Linked DNA regions of Metabacillus sp. B2-18. Each later gene encodes a partner of the first gene's protein in a complex. Links are inferred from orthologs where the notes say so. Each region holds a gene or a part of one and is shown in the gene's direction. Other genes may lie near its edges.

What was found.
Region 2: the proteins of tig (region 1) and rpsG are in contact, whole or in part, in a crystal structure (PDB 3GTY), measured with the Thermotoga maritima proteins. The link is inferred for Metabacillus sp. B2-18 from one-to-one orthologs. Residues at the interface, in WP_004081061.1 of Thermotoga maritima: Glu122, Val124, Val129, Leu130, Tyr133, Glu188, Gly259, Ile262, Tyr263, Glu266, Ser270, Glu273, Gln274, Glu277, Arg308, Gln311, Ile312, Ser315, Tyr316, Glu325, Arg329, Arg336, Leu363, Phe366, Trp367, Arg373, Leu377, Arg381, Leu384, Glu387; in WP_004081843.1 of Thermotoga maritima: Lys34, Lys52, Lys55, Glu59, Arg62, Gln63, Glu66, Asn67, Lys69, Val71, Arg95, Ala109, Lys110, Lys111, Gly112, Arg113, Pro114, Glu117, Glu121, Ile124, Ala125, Tyr127, Asn128, Asn129, Thr130, Gly131, Lys135, Asp139, Arg142, Met143.

Annotation. Positions count from the first base shown.
Region 1 is NZ_CP088245.1:3,627,158-3,634,988, reverse strand. The notes cover bases 722-3,615. They hold tig (trigger factor), read left to right. Parts: upstream 722-1,470; coding sequence 1,471-2,760; downstream 2,761-3,615. Other genes in these bases: clpX (ATP-dependent protease ATP-binding subunit ClpX), read left to right, coding at 3,107-3,615; LPC09_RS18480 (tetratricopeptide repeat protein), read left to right, coding at 722-1,158. In the rest of the region: more of LPC09_RS18480, read left to right, coding at 145-721; more of clpX, read left to right, coding at 3,616-4,372; ATP-dependent protease LonB, read left to right, coding at 4,737-6,410; lon (endopeptidase La), read left to right, coding at 6,647-7,831. UniProt on the Bacillus subtilis protein: Involved in protein export. Acts as a chaperone by maintaining the newly synthesized protein in an open conformation. Functions as a peptidyl-prolyl cis-trans isomerase.
Region 2 is NZ_CP088245.1:135,290-143,058, forward strand. Bases 1-2,832 are described here. They hold rpsG (30S ribosomal protein S7), read left to right. Parts: upstream 1-1,097; coding sequence 1,098-1,568; downstream 1,569-2,832. Other genes in these bases: rpoC (DNA-directed RNA polymerase subunit beta'), read left to right, coding at 1-80; LPC09_RS00690 (50S ribosomal protein L7ae-like protein), read left to right, coding at 275-523; rpsL (30S ribosomal protein S12), read left to right, coding at 626-1,048; fusA (elongation factor G), read left to right, coding at 1,621-2,832. Also shown: more of fusA, read left to right, coding at 2,833-3,699; tuf (elongation factor Tu), read left to right, coding at 3,815-5,005; rpsJ (30S ribosomal protein S10), read left to right, coding at 6,272-6,580; rplC (50S ribosomal protein L3), read left to right, coding at 6,624-7,253; rplD (50S ribosomal protein L4), read left to right, coding at 7,281-7,769.

The DNA of each region.
Region 1 (7,831 bases):
TCACAGAATTTAGTAGTACACAGGCGCCTCATGCGACGTCATTCAACAAAAATCGGGAAGTGACAGGCACCACCTCACACTTGTTTTCCAAGACTTGGATTGATAAACTGTATGCAAAGTAAGGTTGCTGGAGTTGACCAACGTATGAAACCGAAAAAAAAATCAAATGTTGTTCCCTTTCCTAATTTGAAGGAGAGGTATTTAGATAAGGGAACACTGTTATTGAAAGAAAAGAAGTATCATGAAGCACTTGAAATGTTTGCTGAAGCAAAGAAGCTTAAGGAAGATCAAGCTGAAATATATCTCGGTATGGCAATTTGCCTTATGGAGCTTGGTGACTTAACAGAGGCTAAAGATATTTGCAAAAAAATGCTGTTAGAAGACATAGGTCATTATTTTACTGTTTTACAGATTTATCTAACGATATTAATACAACTACGAGAATATCATGAAGTACAAACTACAATCGAAGCGGTGTTAGAGGAAAACCAGCTACCTGCTGAAAGTGCTGAACACTTTTATAAATTGTTGGAATTTAGTCGAAAAATGAATCAAAACGAAGTTGATATTCTTGATGATGAAGGAGACCAGGAAGCTGAACAGCCATTATATATAGAAGACCTTCTGAGAGATACAAATAAACAAATTGCCTACGTTCAGTCACTGCATGACCGTAACATAAGTAAACATTTTGCTTCACTTAAAATCTTGTTAGAAAATGAACATATTCACCCTACAATCAAATCAATGATTTTGCATTTAATGATTGAGCATGAAATTGAAAAGGAAATTAAAGTAACAAAGTTCGGCGAAAGTCTTACAGTCGTACCAGCGAATTTGGAAGATCCTGCAGAATTTCCCTTTACTAAAAAAGTATTAACTATATTAGATGATACGCTAGGAAATGAAAATCCTACATTATTTGAATCAGTTAAAGAATTATGGATAAGGCATTTGTATGTGTTATATCCTTTCTTACCTCAGCCAACAGAAGCTAAGCTGTGGGCAGCAGCTTTGCATCTTGTTGGTTATTCGATGCATGGGATTTCAATTGAGCAAGAAGAAATAGAAGATATCTATGATCAACTATTGCCGGATTTACAAGAAGCATGCAATAAAATCTATCAAATAGAAGAAATTTCTTATTTACAAATATGAGCTATATGTTGAAAGGAATTTATTCTGTGTTATAATAAAATGGTTGCAAAATAGTGATCATCGTATATAGGTCTTTTTTATTTTGGACAAAAAGTTGATGGTATGGGAAATACTTAAAGCTTTGCCATTTGTCTTGAAGAAAAGCCAAGTTTTTCAAATACGAAATCCTATGCATGTTTAGTACTAGGTTACTTTTTACCGTACATAAAAACAGGTATATGTTCGTGGGGGATTGCCTAAAATGGGACAAGCGCCACAAATTACCTATCACTTATTCGCACAAATTATTATAGATCTTTGGAGGGACAACACATGTCAGTAAAATGGGAAAAATTAGAAGGGAACGACGGCGTTCTAACGGTTGAGGTTTCAGCAGAAGAGTTCACAACAGCTCTTGACGAAGCATTTAAAAAGGTTGTAAAACAAGTTTCTATTCCTGGATTCCGTAAAGGGAAAATTCCACGTGGAATGTTTGAACAACGTTTTGGTGTAGAATCATTATATCAAGACGCTTTAGACATCATCCTACCAACTGCATATCCTAATGCTGTTGATGAAGCTGGAATTGATCCTGTAGATCGTCCTGAAATCGATGTTGAACAAATCGAAAAAGGAAAAAGCTTAATCTTCACTGCAAAAGTTACAGTAAAGCCTGAAGTGAAATTAGGTGAATATAAAGGTCTAGAAGTTGAAAAATTAGACGATACTGTATCTGATGAAGATGTTGACAACGAATTAAAACAATTACAAGAGCGTCATGCTGAGTTAGCAGTAAAAGAAGAAGGCGCGATTGAAAACGGTGATACTGCAGTTATCGATTTTGATGGATATGTTGATGGAGAAGCATTCGAAGGTGGAGCTGCTGAAAACTATTCATTAGAAATTGGTTCTGGATCTTTCATTCCAGGATTTGAAGAACAATTAGTTGGTCTAGAAGCGGGTGCTGAAAAGGATGTAGAAGTAACATTCCCTGAAGAATATCACGCTGAAAACCTTGCGGGTAAACCAGCAGTATTCAAAGTGAAAGTTCACGAAATCAAAACAAAAGAACTTCCAGCTCTTGATGATGAGTTCGCAAAAGATGTTAACGAAGAAGTTGAAACTCTTGATGAGTTAAAAGCTCAAACAAGAACTCGCCTTGAAGAAGCGAAAAAATCTGAAGCAGAAAACCACCTGCGTGATTCATTAGTTGATAAAGCTGCTGAAGGTGCAGAAGTAGACATTCCAAATGCATTAATCGAAAATGAAATTTCACGTATGATGCAGGAATTTGAGCAACGTCTACAAATGCAAGGAATGAATCTTGATTTATACTTCCAATTCTCAGGTCAAGATGAAGAAGCGTTAAAAGCTCAAATGAAAGACGATGCTGAAAAACGCGTTAAATATAATTTAACACTTGAAGCTATTGCTAAAGCTGAGAACATTGAAGTTTCTGACGAAGATGTTGAAGCAGAATTAGCGAAAATGGCTGAAATGTACAACATGCCTGTTGAAAACATTAAACAAGCACTTGGTGGAAACGCTGAAGGCTTAAAAGAAGATTTAAAAGTTCGCAAAGCGATCGATTTTCTTGTAGAAAATAGCAAAGTTGTTGCATAATATAATAAAAGGAACAAGGCGCGAGCAGATCGTGCCTTGTTTTATACAATCATGTTTTATTTATATTCCTTTGGGAATGATATAAGCAAGCTAATACATACATAAACATTAAGTAAGAGAAATATAATATCATCAACATTTTTGGGAAGAGCCCTCAGGTTGGAAGCTTTTTCAATGCCGAGTGGTTTCATTACCAGTCAGTGCTTCTCTTATGGTAAAATGCAGTACATACCGTTTTTAGTTGTTTTAATTAGGGACATCTACCTGCTAACCTGAATAGTTGAAAGAATTAGTAGGGGTAAGGTGGAAATGTTTTGATTTAGATAAAGATACAAGGGGTGAAACAATGTTTAAATTTAACGACGAAAAAGGACAATTAAAATGTTCATTTTGCGGAAAAACACAAGATCAGGTACGTAAGCTTGTAGCTGGACCTGGAGTATATATATGTGATGAATGTATTGAACTTTGTACAGAGATTGTTGAGGAAGAGCTTGGTACAGAAGAAGAAGTTGAATTTAAAGATGTTCCAAAACCTAAGGAAATTCATGAAATATTAGATGAATATGTTATTGGTCAGGATAATGCCAAAAAATCATTAGCTGTTGCCGTTTATAATCATTACAAGCGTATTAACTCAAACAGCAAGATTGATGATGTTGAGTTATCCAAAAGTAATATTTCTATGATTGGACCTACAGGTAGTGGTAAGACGTTATTAGCCCAAACATTAGCCAGAATCTTAAATGTCCCTTTTGCCATTGCTGATGCTACATCTTTAACAGAAGCTGGTTACGTAGGTGAAGATGTTGAGAATATCTTACTTAAGTTAATTCAAGCGGCTGATTATGATGTAGAAAAAGCAGAAAAAGGTATTATTTATATCGATGAAATTGATAAAGTGGCACGTAAATCAGAAAATCCGTCAATCACTCGTGACGTTTCTGGTGAAGGTGTACAGCAAGCATTACTTAAAATTCTTGAAGGAACTGTGGCTAGTGTTCCTCCTCAAGGTGGAAGAAAGCATCCACATCAAGAATTTATTCAAATTGATACAACAAACATTCTCTTCATTTGTGGAGGAGCATTTGATGGAGTCGAACAAATTATTAAACGTCGTTTAGGACGAAAAGTAATTGGATTTGGTTCAGATAACAAAAATGCTGATCTTGATAAAAAAGCTCTTCTTTCACAGGTTTTACCTGAAGATTTATTGAAGTTTGGATTGATTCCAGAGTTTATCGGTCGTTTGCCTGTCATTGCAAGCTTAGAGCCGTTAGATGAAGAAGCATTAGTTGAGATCTTAACAAAACCTAAAAATGCTCTTGTTAAACAATATCAGAAAATGCTTGATTTAGATGGTGTTGAACTTGAGTTTGAAGATGGAGCTCTTCTTGAAATTGCTAAAAAAGCAATTGAAAGAAAAACAGGTGCACGTGGTCTTCGTTCTATAATCGAGGGCATCATGCTTGATATGATGTTTGATTTACCATCTCGTGAGGACATAGTTAAAGCCATTATTACAGCTGAAACAGTATTAGGGGAAACACCACCTAAACTTGTACTTAGCGATGGTACAGTTATTCAAGAAGATAAAAAAACATCTGCATAACATAATCTTTAAAAAGGAAGCTGGTTTATACGGCTTCCTTTTTTGATGCTTTTTTCCAATCCACCTCCTGTAAATACTTGTAATGAAATCATGTTTATTCCTGCTAAAGCTAGGAGATACTAGCTATAAATAACCGCTTCTTACAAGGTTTATCCATTTTTAATTTGCCTTTCTAGGCAAAAAAACGAAAGTCGCCTTTTGTCCCTTTAGATTAACGAACATTTTATACATAGATGTGGAAATCATTTTATAGGGGCAAAACAAGCTTTTAATACCTCTCGAAGAGTTACTTTTAACCAAAGTATTATGCTTCGTTTACTTTTCACCGTAGCGGTAACAAGACATCTTTGCAGGAGGGACGCCAATGAGTTGGACAAGTATCGCGCTGTTTATTCAGTTGTTTTTTGGGATTATTATTGGAATGTATTTTTGGAATTTATTAAAGAGTCAACGAACTCAAAAGATATCAATTGACAGAGAATCAAAGAAAGAAATGGAACAATTAAGAAAAATGAGAGCTATTCGGTTAACCGAACCTCTTGCAGAAAAGGTACGCCCAAAAAGTTTTAATGATATAGTAGGACAAGAGGATGGTATTCGTTCGTTACGTGCTGCCCTATGCGGTTCAAACCCTCAACATGTCATTGTATATGGACCACCAGGTGTAGGGAAAACAGCGGCTGCTAGACTCGTTTTAGAAGAAGCTAAAAGAAATAAAAGATCACCATTTAAAGAAAATGCCGTATTTGTAGAATTGGATGCTACAACAGCAAGATTTGATGAAAGAGGGATTGCTGATCCTCTTATTGGATCTGTTCATGATCCAATTTATCAAGGTGCCGGAGCAATGGGACAAGCTGGAATTCCTCAGCCTAAGCAAGGAGCTGTCTCTCATGCTCATGGGGGTGTGTTATTTATCGATGAAATCGGTGAACTTCACCCTATTCAGATGAACAAGTTATTAAAAGTACTTGAAGATCGCAAAGTTTTCTTAGAAAGCGCTTATTACAATGAAGAAAATACACAAATACCAACACATATCCATGATATTTTTAAAAATGGTCTACCAGCTGATTTTAGGTTAATAGGAGCTACAACAAGAACACCTAATGAAATCCCACCAGCCATTCGTTCTAGATGTCTTGAAGTATTTTTTAGAGATTTAGAACAAGAAGAACTGGCAGTTGTAGCGAAAAAAGCAGCAGATAAAGTAGAAATGGATGTAAGCGACAAGGGGATTGATCTCTTAACTTCCTATGTTAGAAATGGCCGTGAAGTTGTAAATCTAATGCAGATTGCTACAGGTATGGCTATGTCAGAAGACAGGAAAGAAATTACTGTTGAAGACATCGAGTGGGTCATTAATTCAAGTCAGTTAAGCCCAAGATTTGAAAAGAAAATTGAAGATAACTCAAGAGTTGGCTTAGTGAATGGACTTGCCGTTCATGGCCCTAATACAGGGGCATTATTAGAAATAGAAGTCACAGTCATTCCTTCTCAAAAAGAAAAAGGAACCATTAATATAACAGGAATTGTGGAAGAAGAAAGTATTGGTGATCGATCTAAATCCATTCGTAGAAAAAGTATGGCAAAAGGCTCGATTGAAAATGTTATAACTGTTCTACGTTCTATGGGCATTCAAGCGGATGATTATGATATTCATGTGAATTTTCCAGGAGGAACACCAATTGATGGCCCATCAGCAGGAATTGCAATGGCTACAGGAATTTTCTCAGCTATTCATAAAATTGCCATTAGCAATAAAGTGGCCATGACTGGAGAAATTAGCATTCATGGAAATGTAAAGCCTATAGGCGGAGTTATTCCGAAAATAAAGGCAGCAAAAAAGGCTGGAGCAGATATAGTCATTATTCCAAAGGAAAACATGCAATCCATTTTAAAAGAAATTGATGGGATAACGATTATACCGGTAACAAATCTTCAAGAAGTCTTTGATATAGCGCTTGTTGATCCACCAACTGAAAAACCGTTGCAACATGAAGATTCAACTTCATTTCCACATCAAGAGTCTGTATAAAAGAGTTAATTTTAAAGAGATCTCCTTTACCATAAAGAAGATCTCTTTCCTTTTTTAAGCTTCGTCAGTTCTTGTCATTTCCAATTTTATATTCATGAGAATTACTTATTTTCCTTTTTCAACTGAGGGTATTGGGGTATACTACCTATTGACTAAAGCAGTTTAATTAGACACTTGAAAAAGAATAAGATAGAATTGAACAAGAATGAATTATCATGTCATGGAGGTGTAAACGCATGGCGAAATCAAATAATCAAATTGTCCCCCTCCTACCACTAAGAGGCTTGTTAGTATATCCAACAATGGTACTGCACCTTGATGTAGGAAGAGAAAAATCTGTTCAGGCGTTAGAAAAGGCTATGATGGAAGATCATATTATCTTTTTAACGACACAAAAAGAGATTTCGATAGATGAGCCAAATAAAGAAGATATTTATGAAATAGGAACACTGACTAAAATTAAGCAAATGTTGAAATTACCAAACGGTACAATCCGTGTACTCGTTGAAGGAATAGAGCGTGGTAAGATTCAACGTTTTGTGGATGAAGATGAATACTATTCTGTCGAGTTATCTATTTATAAAGACCCTGAAGAAAAAAGTGTAGAAGAAGAAGCTTTAATGCGAACAATGTTAGAATATTTTGAGCAATACATAAAGCTTTCTAAAAAAGTGTCTGCTGAAACATATGCAACTGTTTCTGACATTAATGAGCCAGGGCGAATGGCTGATATTATTGCTTCACATCTTCCTTTAAAACTAAAGGAAAAACAAGAGATTTTGGAAACCCTTGATGTTACAGAACGATTGAACAAAGTGATTTCCACTATCCATAATGAAAAAGAAGTACTACAGCTGGAGAAAAAAATCGGCCAGCGAGTTAAAAAGTCCATGGAGCGTACGCAAAAAGAATATTATTTACGCGAACAGATGAAAGCCATCCAAAAAGAGCTTGGTGAAAAAGAAGGCAAGCTTGGAGAAGTTTCATCTATGAAGGAACGAATTGAAGAAGCGGGAATGCCGGAACATATAAAAGCAGTGGCTTTAAAAGAACTGGACCGCTATGAAAAAGTTCCTTCAAGTTCAGCCGAGAGCGGCGTTATTCGTAATTACATTGAGTGGCTCCTGTCTCTATCATGGTCAAAAGCAACTGACGATCGTTTAGATGTGAATGTTGCTGAGGAAATCTTAGACGAAGAACACTATGGTCTTGAAAAGGTTAAAGAGCGGGTAATTGAGTATTTAGCGGTACAACAATTGACCAATTCATTAAAAGGTCCAATTTTATGCCTTGCAGGACCTCCGGGAGTTGGGAAAACATCACTAGCCCGTTCAGTAGCTAAATCTTTAAACCGGAATTTCGTTAGAATATCACTTGGTGGAGTAAGAGACGAATCTGAAATTCGTGGACACCGACGCACA
Region 2 (7,769 bases), 3.5 Mb from region 1 along the record:
GTACTGGTATGACAAGATATCGTCAAACGGAACCAATTGCTAAAGTCGAGCAAGTTGAAGAAGTAGTATCAGTAGATTAATGATTATAACTCCATCATTGGGGGGGTAATCCCCCAATGATTTTTAATGGAATTTATTAAATATAATCCTTAAAAGCAGTAAAGAAATGGATGAATAAAGTTTTTTTTGATGATTGTTGACATCCGTCTCGCGCAATGTTACTATATTCAAGGTGTTCCAATCTTAAACCTGTTGCTTTGGAGGATATAAGCTTATGTCTTATGATAAAGTATCACAGGCAAATGAAATCATTGTTGGTACTAAGCAATCAGTCAAAGCTCTTATGAATAATGAAGTTAAAGAGATCATTATAGCAGAAGATGCTGATTATAGAATTATCCAAAAGGTTATTCAAACAGCAGAAACTCAAAAAGTCCCTTTAACAACAGTTTCATCTATGAAAAAGCTTGGAAAAGCTTGTGGAATAGAAGTGGGAGCTGCAGCTGTAGCTATAATCCGGTAAAATAGATGTTTTTGCAGATTAATAATTGCAGAAACTTTGTTTTTGCCTAAATATGAACCACCTGGATGTGTGGTATTAAAAAGTGAAGGGAGGAAAACGAAAATGCCTACTATTAATCAATTAGTGCGTAAAGGTCGCGTAAGCAAAGTAGAGAAATCTAAATCACCTGCATTAAACAAAGGTTACAACAGCTTCAAAAAAGAGCAAACTAACGTATCTTCACCTCAAAAACGTGGTGTATGTACTCGTGTAGGTACGATGACGCCGAAGAAACCTAACTCAGCGCTTCGTAAATATGCTCGTGTTCGTTTAACAAACGGAATTGAAGTAACAGCATACATTCCTGGTATTGGCCACAACTTACAAGAGCACAGTGTTGTTCTTATCCGTGGTGGACGTGTAAAAGATTTACCGGGGGTACGTTATCACATTGTTCGTGGTGCGTTAGATACTGCTGGTGTTGATGGACGTATGCAAGGCCGTTCTAAATACGGTACAAAACGTCCAAAAGCTGCTAAAAAATAATGTTATAAGACATTAAGAATATAAAACTTAGATGAAGGGAGGACATAACATGCCACGTAAAGGTCCTGTAGCAAAAAGAGATGTGTTACCAGATCCAATTTACAATTCAAAGCTTGTTACACGTTTAGTAAACAGAATTATGATCGACGGGAAAAGAGGTAAAGCACAATCTGTACTTTACAATGCTTTCGATTTAATTAAAGAACGTTCAGGTAATGATGCAATGGAAGTGTTTGAACAAGCACTTAAAAACATCATGCCAGTTCTTGAAGTTAAAGCTCGTCGTGTTGGTGGTGCTAACTACCAAGTACCTGTAGAAGTACGTCCAGATCGTCGTACAACTTTAGGTTTACGTTGGTTAGTAAACTACGCACGTCTTCGTGGAGAAAAAACGATGGAAGAGCGTTTAGCTAACGAAATTCTAGATGCTGCTAACAACACTGGTGCAGCAGTTAAGAAACGTGAAGATACTCATAAGATGGCTGAAGCAAATAAAGCATTTGCTCACTATCGTTGGTAATCAATACAATTTAATCAAACTAAATTTCCTATAAGGAAGGAGAAATTACCCAATGGCAAGAGAGTTCTCCTTAAAGAATACTCGTAATATCGGAATCATGGCTCATATTGATGCTGGTAAAACAACGACAACTGAGCGTGTTCTTTATTACACTGGACGTATCCACAAAATCGGTGAAACTCATGAAGGTGCATCTCAGATGGACTGGATGGAGCAAGAACAAGAACGTGGAATCACGATTACTTCTGCGGCGACAACTGCGTCGTGGAAAGGTCATCGTGTAAACATCATCGATACACCAGGACACGTAGACTTCACTGTTGAAGTTGAACGTTCTTTACGTGTACTTGATGGTGCGGTAGCAGTTCTTGATGCTCAATCAGGTGTTGAACCACAAACTGAAACAGTATGGCGTCAAGCAACAACATATGGCGTACCACGTGTTGTGTTCGTTAATAAAATGGACAAAATTGGTGCTGACTTCTTATACTCTGTTTCAACTCTACATGATCGTCTTCAAGCGAATGCTCACCCAATTCAATTACCAATTGGTGCTGAGGATCAATTTGAAGGTATTATCGACCTTGTAGAAATGAAGGCTACATTCTATGGTAATGATTTAGGAACTGATATCGTTGATAAAGAAATTCCTGAGGAATACCAAGAACAAGCTGAAGAATACCGTGAAAAGTTAGTTGAAGCAGTTGCAGAACTTGATGAAGACTTAATGGAGAGATACCTTGGTGGAGAAGAAATCTCTAACGATGAGCTAAAAGCAGCAATTCGTAAAGGTACTTTAAATGTAGAATTCTACCCAGTAATCTGTGGATCTGCATTCAAAAACAAAGGTGTTCAAAAAATGTTAGACGCAGTTATCGACTATCTTCCAGCTCCAATTGATGTAGCTGCAATTAAAGGTATCATTCCTGATACTGAAGAAGAAGTAACTCGCGAATCTAGCGATGAAGGCCCATTCGCTGCATTAGCTTTCAAAGTAATGACAGATCCTTACGTTGGGAAACTTACATTCTTCCGTGTTTACTCTGGTACTCTAAGTTCTGGATCTTATATCCAAAACTCTACTAAAGGTAAACGTGAGCGTGTAGGTCGTATCCTTCAAATGCACGCAAACAGCCGTGAGGAAATCTCTGAGGTTTACTCTGGTGATATTGCTGCAGCTGTAGGTTTAAAAGATACAACAACTGGTGACACTTTATGTGACGAGAAAAACCTTGTTATCTTAGAGTCTATGCAATTCCCTGAGCCAGTTATTCAACTTTCTGTTGAACCAAAATCTAAAGCAGACCAAGATAAAATGACTACTGCTTTACAAAAACTTCAAGAAGAAGATCCAACATTCCGTGCTCATACTGACCCAGAAACTGGTCAAACAATCATTGCGGGTATGGGTGAACTTCACCTAGATATCCTGGTTGATCGTATGAAACGTGAATTCAAAGTAGAAGCTAATGTTGGTGCACCTCAGGTTGCTTATCGTGAAACTTTCCGTCAAGGAGCAAAAGTTGAAGGGAAATTTGCACGTCAATCTGGTGGTCGTGGTCAATTCGGACACGTTTGGATCGAGTTCGAACCAAACGAAGAAGGTAAAGGCTTCGAATTTGAAAACAAAATCGTTGGTGGGGTAGTTCCACGTGAATACGTTCCTGCAGTTCAAGCTGGTCTTGAAGATGCAATGCAGAACGGTGTTCTTGCTGGTTTCCCATTAGTTGATGTAAAAGCTGCTTTAGTAGATGGATCTTACCATGACGTTGACTCAAGTGAGATGGCGTTCAAGATCGCAGCATCTTTAGCACTTAAAAATGCTGTATCAAAATGTAGCCCAGTAATCCTAGAGCCAGTTATGAAGGTAGAAGTTGTAATTCCAGAAGAATACATGGGAGATATCATGGGAGGAGTTACTTCTCGCCGTGGACGTGTAGAAGGTATGGAAGCTCGTGGTAATGCTCAAGTAGTACGTGCTATGGTTCCACTATCTGAAATGTTTGGTTATGCAACTTCATTACGTTCTAACACTCAAGGACGTGGTGTATTCACAATGCACTTTGATCACTATGAAGAAGTTCCAAAATCAATTTCTGAAGAAATTATCAAAAAAAATAAAGGTGAGTAATTGATTTTACCCCCTTTTATGAAGTATAACTACTTATGTGAGAACAGAAAGTGATGTTTCACTTTCTGTTACATATATCCCAAAAAAAAATAGAACTCTAAGGAGGATTTTTAGAATGGCTAAAGAAAAATTCGACCGTTCCAAAACGCATGCTAATATCGGTACAATCGGACACGTTGACCATGGTAAAACAACTTTAACAGCTGCAATCACTACTGTACTTGCTAAGCGCAGTGGTAAAGGTGCAGCGATGGCATATGATATGATCGATGCTGCTCCTGAAGAGCGTGAGCGTGGAATCACTATCTCAACTGCACACGTTGAGTATGAAACTGAAACTCGTCACTATGCACACGTTGACTGCCCAGGACATGCTGACTATGTTAAAAACATGATCACTGGTGCTGCTCAAATGGACGGTGGGATCCTAGTAGTATCTGCTGCTGACGGCCCAATGCCACAAACTCGTGAGCACATCTTATTATCTCGTCAAGTAGGTGTACCTTACCTTGTTGTATTCTTAAACAAATGTGACATGGTTGATGACGAAGAGTTATTAGAACTAGTTGAAATGGAAGTTCGTGACTTACTTTCTGAGTACGATTTCCCAGGTGACGATGTACCTGTAATCAAAGGTTCTGCTCTTAAAGCACTTGAAGGTGAAGCTGAGTGGGAAGAAAAAATCGTTGAACTTATGAACGCTGTTGATGAGTACATCCCAACTCCAGAACGTGACACTGACAAGCCATTCATGATGCCAGTAGAGGACGTATTCTCTATCACTGGTCGTGGAACAGTTGCTACAGGTCGTGTTGAGCGTGGACAAGTTAAAGTTGGTGACGTAATCGACATCATCGGTTTAACTGAAGAGCCAAAATCAACTACTGTAACAGGTGTTGAAATGTTCCGTAAGCTTCTTGATTATGCTGAAGCTGGTGACAACATCGGTGCACTTCTTCGTGGGGTTGCTCGTGATGATGTTCAACGTGGTCAAGTACTTGCTAAACCAGGTACAATCACTCCACACACTAACTTCAAAGCAGAAGTTTATGTATTATCAAAAGAAGAAGGTGGACGTCACACTCCATTCTTCACTAACTACCGTCCTCAGTTCTACTTCCGTACAACTGACGTAACTGGTATCTGCCAACTTCCTGAAGGTATCGAAATGGTTATGCCTGGGGATAACGTTGAAATGACAGTTGAGCTTATTGCTCCAATCGCGATTGAAGAAGGAACTAAATTCTCAATCCGTGAAGGTGGACGTACAGTAGGCGCTGGCGTTGTAGCTTCTATCCAATCTTAATTTGTAATTGATAAAAGGCGAGCATATATTGCTCGTCTTTTTTTGTATATAAATTTAAACACTAATGTGAATGGAGTTTATAAATTCGATGAAACTCCAAATGATGGCTAATTGTAGAAAAATAACTTTCTTAAAGAGAATGATGAACAAAGGAGGTGAAAATGAAGAGAGAATTGGTCTTCATAAGGAGAATGAAGAACAAAGGAGGTGAAGATGAAGAAAGAGATGGTCTTCATAAAGGGAATGAAGACCAAAGATGATAATAATGAAGAGAGAAATGGTCTTCATAAAGAGAATGAAGACCAAAGATGATAATAATGAAGAGAGAAATGGTCTTCATAAAGAGAATGAAGACCAAAGATGATAATAATGAAGAGAGAAATGGTCTTCATAAAGGGAATGAAGACCAAAGATGATAATAATGAAGAGAGAAATGGTCTTCATAAAGGGAATGAAGACCAAAGATGATAATAATGAAGAGAGAAATGGTCTTCATAAGGAGAATGAAGACCAAAGGTGATAATAATGAAGAGAGAAATGCTCTTCATAAGATGGATGAAGAGCAAACATATTGTTAATGAAGAAAGAGATGATCCTTATTACCAATATGAAGCAAGAACGAGGTTATATTTATATGAGAATTGAACTCATAAGAGCACTCACTTCTCTATAAAAATAACACCAAGACAATCAAGCTGCTCAAATCCTATAAAAATATGATAAGATACTTCTCTTGACACCCAGTTCATCAATTTCGATTGCCATAAATAAACCACAATCATAAATCTCGTATTATACCTTTTCAGTAATAAGCACGAGTACCTACAAAAAATGCATACATCTAATATTCCTTGGTACTTCGATAAATGAATTAATTCTATTTCTACTATATAAATAAGTTTTCTCTTAAGTCGTATCTGATTATTGAGACATAAATTAGACTGAATAATGATCATCTTAATAAGATCTTTCTTTTAAAAAAGATTATTTCACTTACATTTCTAATACATGAATAATAAACCAACAATGATATCCTTGATATCTTTATACATTCTATGTATAATATGAAAAGTGCTCAAGAAACTAGGTATTTTAAATAGTTCTTGCATCTAACATAAGTTTTATGTATAATAGACAATGTTGGTCTTTGACTGCGATGAAGCAGGAGGTTGCCGATACACACGGCCGCTTTGCCATGGCGTGTGTAGGGAAAATTCTTGCGGAGAAAATGTCTATTTTAAAAGTAGGCGAAAAGGAGGGAAAATAATGGCAAAACAAAAGATTCGTATCCGTTTAAAAGCTTATGATCACAGAATTCTTGATCAATCTGCAGAGAAAATTGTGGAAACTGCAAAACGTTCTGGTGCAAATGTTTCTGGTCCAATTCCGTTACCAACAGAAAGATCAGTATACACAATCCTACGTGCAGTTCATAAATACAAAGATTCTCGTGAGCAATTCGAAATGCGTACGCATAAGCGTTTAATTGATATCATCAGCCCAACACCACAAACAGTTGATGCTTTAATGCGTCTTGACTTACCGTCAGGTGTTGATATTGAAATCAAATTATAATTTTTTAAAATAAATGATTGATAATTTATAGGAGGTGTGACTCATGACCAAAGGAATCTTAGGAAGAAAAGTCGGTATGACGCAAGTATTTGCTGAAAACGGTGATTTAATTCCGGTAACTGTTATCGAAGCTACTCCAAACGTGGTTCTTCAAAAGAAATCTGTTGATACTGATGGATACAACGCGGTTCAATTAGGATTTGAAGATAAACGTGAAAAGCTTTCTAACAAACCAGAAAAAGGACACGTTGCAAAAGCTAATACTGCACCTAAGCGCTTCGTTAAAGAACTTCGTGAAGCTAGCTTAGAGCAAATCGAAGTAGGTCAAGAAGTCAAAGTTGATATTTTCACAGCAGGTGAAATCGTAGATGTAACAGGAGTTTCTAAAGGGAAAGGTTTCCAAGGCTCTATTAAACGCCACGGACAATCTCGTGGACCAATGTCCCACGGTTCTCGTTACCATCGTCGTCCAGGTTCAATGGGACCTGTAGCACCTAACCGTGTATTCAAAAACAAACTATTACCAGGTCGTATGGGTGGAGAGCGTATTACTGTTCAAAACTTAGAGATCGTTAGAGTAGATGCAGAACGCAATCTATTATTAATCAAAGGTAATGTACCAGGACCTAAAAAAGCACTTATCACTGTGAAAAGCGCAGTTAAATCTAAATAATTTCTTTAAGAAAGGAGGAATTGGGTAATGCCTAAAGTAGCATTATTAAACCAAACTGGATCAAACGTTGGAGAAATCGAACTTAATGATTCTGTATTTGGTATCGAACCTAATCAGCATGTATTATTTGAAGCGGTTATCATGCAAAGAGCTTCCTTACGTCAAGGATCTCACAAAGTAAAAAATCGTTCTGAAGTAGCAGGCGGAGGACGCAAACCTTGGCGTCAAAAGGGTACTGGACGTGCTCGTCAAGGATCTATTCGCTCTCCACAATGGCGCGGTGGTGGTATTGTATTTGGACCAACTCCACGTTCATATGCTTATAAATTACCTAAAAAAGTTCGCCGTTTAGCAATCAAATCAGCTTTATCATCAAAAGTAGTTGACAACGATATCGTTGTTTTAGAGGATTTAGCACTTAACGCACCAAAAACAAAAGAAATGGCTTCTGTTCTTAAAGGTCTTTCTGTTGAAAGAAAAGCGTTAATTGTAACAGCTGACAACAATGAAAACATT